Regions from separate parts of the Azospirillum sp. A29 genome, predicted to be linked through region 2. Evidence: predicted binding sites of a transcription regulator. Region 2 holds the regulator's gene; the other holds the start of a gene.
What was found. Region 2 encodes HrcA, which represses chaperone genes, less so after heat shock. Its sites were predicted from a motif close to GTTAGCACTCNCCNNNGGNGAGTGCTAAC; they were not measured.
Positions count from the first base shown of each region.

Region 1: the regulator HrcA is predicted to act here: its motif matches at 1,584-1,612, upstream of groES (co-chaperone GroES).

Region 1 covers NZ_CP170466.1:1,394,679-1,398,084, forward strand. The annotation lists gene groL (chaperonin GroEL) at 1-1,182, opposite strand, end outside; gene groES (co-chaperone GroES) at 1,232-1,522, opposite strand; gene ABNQ38_RS21515 (hypothetical protein) at 1,970-2,206, shown strand; gene ABNQ38_RS21520 (lysozyme) at 2,381-2,875, shown strand; gene ABNQ38_RS21525 (COX15/CtaA family protein) at 3,012-3,406, shown strand, end outside.
Region 2 covers NZ_CP170466.1:1,848,455-1,851,860, reverse strand. The annotation lists gene ABNQ38_RS23770 (YifB family Mg chelatase-like AAA ATPase) at 1-366, opposite strand, end outside; gene ABNQ38_RS23765 (creatininase family protein) at 588-1,334, shown strand; gene hrcA (heat-inducible transcriptional repressor HrcA) at 1,503-2,543, shown strand; gene grpE (nucleotide exchange factor GrpE) at 2,595-3,194, shown strand; gene ABNQ38_RS23750 (response regulator) at 3,353-3,406, shown strand, end outside.

The sequences.
Region 1 (3,406 bases), 450 kb from region 2:
GTCCTTGCGCTCCTTCACCTCGACCTCGGTCGCACCGCCGACGCGGATGACCGCGACGCCGCCGGCCAGCTTGGCCAGACGCTCCTGCAGCTTCTCACGGTCGTAGTCCGAGGTGGTCTCCTCGGCCTGGGCGCGGATCTGGCCGCAACGGGCTTCGATGTCGGCCTTCTCGCCGGCGCCGTCGACGATGGTGGTGGTCTCCTTGGAGATCACGACCTTCTTGGCGGTGCCCAGCATGTCGAGGGTGACGTTCTCGAGCTTGATGCCGAGGTCTTCCGAGATGACTTGGCCGCCGGTCAGGATGGCCATGTCTTCCAGCATCGCCTTGCGGCGATCACCGAAGCCCGGGGCCTTGACGGCGGCGATCTTCAGGCCGCCGCGCAGCTTGTTGACCACCAGGGTGGCCAGAGCCTCGCCCTCGATGTCCTCGGCGATGATCAGCAGCGGACGCGACGACTGCACGACCGACTCCAGGACCGGCAGCAGCGGCTGGAGGCCCGACAGCTTCTTCTCGTGCAGCAGGATGTACGGATTCTCGAGATCCGCGATCATCTTGTCGGCGTTGGTGATGAAGTACGGCGACAGGTAGCCACGGTCGAACTGCATGCCCTCGACGACGTCCAGCTCGGTGTCCAGGCTCTTGGCCTCTTCCACCGTGATGACGCCCTCGTTGCCGACGCGCTCCATCGCCTGGGCGATCATCTTGCCGATCTCGGCTTCGCCGTTGGCGGAGATGGTGCCGACCTGGGCGATCTCGTCGTTGGTCGTGACCTTCTTGGCGCGGGCCTGGATGTCGGCGACGACGGCGGCGACGGCGATGTCGATGCCGCGCTTCAGGTCCATCGGGTTCAGGCCGGCGGCGACCTTGGTCACGCCTTCGCGGACGATGGCCTGGGCCAGGACGGTGGCGGTGGTGGTGCCGTCACCGGCCAGATCGTTGGTCTTCGAGGCGACCTCGCGGACCATCTGGGCGCCCATGTTCTCGAACTTGTCGGCCAGCTCGATTTCCTTGGCGACCGACACGCCGTCCTTGGTGATGCGCGGAGCACCGAAGGACTTCTCGATCACGACGTTGCGGCCCTTCGGGCCCAGCGTGACCTTCACGGCGTCGGCGAGGATGTCAACGCCACGCAGCAGCTTTTCGCGCGCGGAGGGGCCGAACTTGACGTCTTTGGCAGCCATATCTCGATTCCTTTTAACTTGTAAATTTCGAAGGGTACGGGCGGAGGACTTAGGCCTCGATCACGCCCATGATGTCGGATTCCTTCATGATCAGGTAATCGACGCCTTCGATCTTCACTTCAGTGCCCGACCACTTGCCGAACAGGATGCGGTCGCCGGCCTTGACGTCCAGCGCCACGACCTTGCCCGACTCGTCACGGGCGCCCGGGCCGACGGCGATGATCTCGCCTTCCTGCGGCTTTTCCTTGGCCGTGTCGGGGATGATGATCCCACCCTTGGTCTTGGTGTCGGACTCCAGACGCTTGACGACGACGCGGTCGTGGAGCGGGCGGAACTTCATGGAATGCCTCCTTGGATCAAGGCTTGTTTCTGACTGACGGGAATTGGCGCGGGCGGCGGCTGTTAGCACTCCAGCCCGGCGAGTGCCAGACAGCTAATCGAAGCGGATTGTGGATTCAAGAGGCTCGTTTCGGAATTTGCCGCTAATGCCTGCAACACTCATCCAGCCTTGCCGATAGTATATTGATTTTAAATGATATTTCCTCAATGCGGCAGACAGCCGGCGCGGGCAAATTTCTTCGAACGGTCGCGAAGAAGCCGACCCTTCCGGCAGCGGACGCATCGCCGGGACAGCGAAAGGACAGAACCAGACACCGGCAGCCCTACCCGATCCCCCCAACCGCCTCCTCTGCTCCTGCACTGCACGCCTGTGATTGCCGTCACAGCGCCACCCGTCGGAATTTTCTAAAATTTTAGAGAAATCGGCACTGAAGAGGTGGAGGGCGCGATGATGGCGAAGCGGCGGGCGGACGGCTGGACCGGGACTCATGCGGCCGACCGCCTCCAATACAAGCGGCCGGCCCGAATCGCCTCCGCTCCGGGATCGGGCAAGCGGGCACGGTGGCGGGATCACGAGAGCCGGCTGGTGGAGGCACTGCTGGAGTTCACCACCATCGCCGGCCTGTTCGCCCTGCTGTTCGCCCTGTTCGTGCTGTTCGGCGCCGCCCAGACCCTGTCGCCCTGAGTCTTTCGGCCCGATCCCGCGCTCGTTTCTCCTGCTGCGATTCTCTGCGGCCGCATCTCCGCAATTCGCGACAAATTTAAATATATACTCCCGTCTTGCGAGAATTTCGCATAGGATCGCCGCCGATACGGGCGGAACCACCCCGCCCGGCGCGCCAACCGGGAGTTTCCATCCATGACCACCCAGCCGGTCTGCCAAGCCGCGGTCGATCTTGTGAAGCATTTCGAAGGCCTCTACCTCAACGCCTATCTGTGCCCGGCCGGCGTTCCCACCATCGGTTACGGCCATACCGCCGGCGTGACGATGGGACAGACCATCACCGTCGAGCAGGCCGATGCCTTCCTCGCCTCCGACCTGGCCCAGGCCGCCAGCCATGTCGACGCCCTGGTGACGGTGCCGCTGAACGCGGACCAGCGTGGCGCGCTGGCATCCTTCGTCTTCAACCTCGGTGCCGGCAGCCTGCAAAGCTCGACCCTGCTGAAGCTGCTGAACGAGGGCGATTATGCCGACGCCGCCGGCCAGTTCGGCCGCTGGGTCTATGCCACGGTGAACGGCACGCCGACCAAGCTGCCGGGCCTCGTCTCCCGCCGCGCGGCCGAGGAGGCGCTGTTCCAGAGCCAGACCGCCCAGCCAAAGACCGGCGTCACCACCGCGGACGGCACCCCCTGATCCTGGCCTGATATCCGGCCCCGATATCCAAGCCCGATCCGGCATTCCGGCAGGCGCCGGGCACGAGCCGTTTGACGGGACGGGATGTTCGCCCCACATTTGCGGACATCCCACCGCCGCGCTCCGGAATGCCGCCTTGACCGCCTTTGCCTCCGACAGCCTCGCCGCCGCCACCCGCCCCAATCCGAACCGGCCCATCGCCGTCTGGCTTCTGGTCTGCGCCGCCATGGTGCTGGCCATGGCCGTGATCGGCGCCATCACCCGGCTGACGGAATCCGGTCTGTCGATGGTGGAGTGGAAGCCGCTGATCGGCATCCTACCGCCGCTGTCCGCGGCGGAATGGAACCGGGTCTTCGAGCTGTACAAGGCGACGCCGGAATTCCGCATCTACAACAGCCACATGGATCTGGCCGGCTTCCAGTCGATCTTCTGGTGGGAGTGGTTCCACCGCCTGTGGGGCCAGTTGATCGGCTTCGCCTTCCTGATCCCCTTCCTGCGTTTCTGGATGCAGGGCCGCATCTCGTCGGAGCT
Region 2 (3,406 bases):
CAGCACGCCGGCCACCGGCGTCAGGGCACCGTCCAACGCCAGCTCGCCCAGCGCCACGTAGCGGGCGATCTCCGCATCCGGCAGCACCCCCATCACCGTCAGCAGGCCGAGCGCGATGGGGAGGTCGAAATGGCTTCCCTCCTTCAGCACGTCGGCAGGGGCGAGGTTGACGGTGATGCGCTTGGCCGGCAGCGCCAGTCCCAGCGCGTGCAGCGCGGCGCGCACCCGCTCCCGGCTTTCGCCCACCGCCTTGTCGGGAAGGCCGACGACGGTGAAGGCGACGATTCCGCCGGACATCTGGACCTGGACGTCGATCCCCAGCACCTCGATGCCCTGGAACGCCACCGTGTTGACGCGCGCAACCACAACCGCACCCCGAAACAGACGCCCGACAGGGCATGGTACACGCGATTGTAGTGACCATGAGGCCAATGCGCCAGCACGGGATGAACAAAGCCCAACCGCCGGCCCCGTCATGCCCGCCCGGCGCAGGGAGCGGTTGTCCCGGCCCGCCGGCCGCCTAACATGAAGGCAAACGCATTCCCGGCCGCATTTCCGGCACGCATCGTCGAAAAGGATCAGCCACCGTGCAGCTTCACCTGAGCACCTGGGCCGAGGTCGAAAGCTATCTGAAGACCTCCAAAGGCATCATCATGCCGATCGGCTCGACCGAGCAGCACGGACCGAACGGGCTGGTCGGCACCGACGCCATCTGTGCCGAGGTCATCGCGAAAGGCGTCGGCGACGCCACCGGCGCGCTGGTCGGTCCGACCATCCCGGTCGGCATGGCCGTCCACCACATGGAATTCCCCGGTTCGATGACGCTGAAGCCATCCACCCTGATCGCGCTGCTGCGCGACTATGTCGGCTCGCTGGCCGAACACGGGTTCGAGCGCTTCTTCTTCGTCAACGGCCATGGCGGCAACATCGCCACGCTGCGCGCCGCCTTCTACGAGATCTATGCGGAGAACCGGGCGCTGCGCGGCCGTGACGCCCCGGACCTGCGTTGCACCCTGGTGAACTGGTGGGAGAATGGCGAGGTCGGCCGCCTGTCGCGCGAGCTGTACCAGGGCAAGGAGGGCTCGCACGCCACCCCCAGCGAGGTGTCGCTGACCCAGTACGCCTATCCCGACTCGATCAAGACCGCGGCGATGGAACCGGAACAGGCGCCAGCCGGCGGCTTCCACGATGCCCGCGACTTCCGCCGCCGCTATCCCGACGGCCGCATCGGCTCCGCCCCCAGCCTTGCCCGTCCCGAACATGGCCAGCGCCTGTACGAGGCGGCGGTCGGCGCCATCGCCACCCAGTACCGCGCCTTCCTGGCGGAGCAGTAAGGGCGGTCACACGCCTGCATACCGCTTGCAGGCCAATGGGGGCATGCCGGTGGGGCATCTTCGCCCCGCACGTTGATTCGGCGGTCGGACCTGCCTAAATTCGGACCGGTTGACGGAACCCGCGTTCCGCAACCGACCGGCCCGAACAGAGCACGACCGCCCCAGTCCATGATCAACGAGCTGAACCAGCGATCGCGCGAGATTTTCCGGCTGATCGTCGACGCCTATGTGGCGTCGGGGGAGCCGGTCGGCTCCCGCACGATCTCGCGGCGGCTTGGCATGGCCTTGTCGCCCGCGACCATCCGCAACGTGATGGCCGACCTGGAGGAGCAGGGGCTGCTCTATGCCCCGCACACCTCCGCCGGCCGCATCCCGACCGATGCCGGCCTTCGCATGTTCGTCGACGGCCTGCTGGAGATCGGGTCGCTGACCGAGGACGAGCGCGCCTCGATCGAAGCGAAATGCTCCGCCTCCGGCCGCGCCTTCGCCGACGTGCTGGGCGAGGCGTCGACCATGCTGTCCGGCCTGTCGCACTGTGCCGGGCTGGTGGTGGCGCCTAAGACCGACCGTCCGCTGAAGCACATCGAGTTCGTGTCGCTCGGCCCCGGCCGTGCCCTGGTCGTGCTGGTGAACGAGGACGGGCTGGTCGAGAACCGGGTGATCGAGGTGCCGATGGGGGTTCCCACCTCCACCCTGCAGACGGTGTCGAACTTCCTCAGTGCCAAGCTCGCCGGCCGCACGCTGGACGAGGCCCGGCAGGAGGTCCTGCAGGAGATCGAGCAGCAGAAGACCCAGCTGGACGAGCTGTCGCGCAAGGTGGTCGCCGCCGGTCTGGCCACCTGGGCCGGCAGTGGCGGGTCGAACGCCGGCCAGCTGATCGTCCGCGGCCAGTCCCGCCTGCTGGAGGACGTCACCGCGCTGTCCGACCTGGAGCGTGTGCGTGGCCTGTTCGAGGCGCTGGAGACCAAGGAGACGATGCTGCGCATGCTGGACGCTACCGGTCGCGGCGACGGCGTGCAGATCTTCATCGGCGCCGAGAACGTCCTGTTCAGCCATTCCGGCTGCTCGATGATCATCTCCCCCTTCCAGAACAGCCGGGAACAGGTGATCGGCGCCATCGGCGTCATCGGCCCGACCCGCATCAATTATGCCCGCATCATTCCGCTGGTCGATTACACCGCCAAGGTGGTCAGCCGGCTGATCGGCTGAACACCACCCTCACCAACTCCGCCTTTTGACGAAGCAAGAATTGAGAAAACCATGAGCGAAGAGCAGAACAAGCCCGCCGACGCCACGGTGGAGCCGACCGAGGCCACCGCCGACACCGCCGCCAACCAGACGGATGCCGGTTCGCCCGAGGACCGTGTCGCCAAGCTGGAGGCCGAGGTCGCCAGCCTGAAGGACCAGCTTCTGCGCGCCATGGCGGAGACGGAGAACACCCGCCGCCGTGCCCAGCGCGACCGCGAGGACGCCAGCAAGTTCGCCGTGTCGAGCTTCGCCAAGGAGCTGGTGTCGGTCGCCGACAATTTGCGCCGCGCGCTCGACGCCGTGCCGGCCGAGGGCCGCGAGCAGGACGATGTGCTGAAGGGCCTCGCCGTCGGCGTCGAGGCGACCGAGCGCCAGCTGTTCGCCGCCTTCGACCGTGCCGGCATCAAGAAGCTGGACCCGGCCGGCGAGCCGTTCGACCCGAACTTCCATCAGGTGATGTTCGAGATCGAGAACACCGGCAAGGCCGCCGGCACCGTCGTGCAGGTTCTCCAGCCCGGCTACACCATCCACGGACGCCTGCTGCGCGAGGCGATGGTCGGTGTCGCCAAGGGCGGTGACGCCGGTGGCCAGCACGTCGATACGAAGGCGTAACCATACGACTTCTGCAAAGCCCCCGGTTCAGCGGCATCGCCGACGGGCCGGGGGCTTCGTGTTATGCGGAATAGGGTACGCCAGCGGTTGACGGTCGGCGGGAAATTGCCTAGGCCTTTCCCTTATTCCTTTCGGCCGAGCAACCGGAGCCGCGTTCCATGCCCAAGAGCGTCCTGACCGTCGACGATTCCAAGACCATCCGCGACATGGTC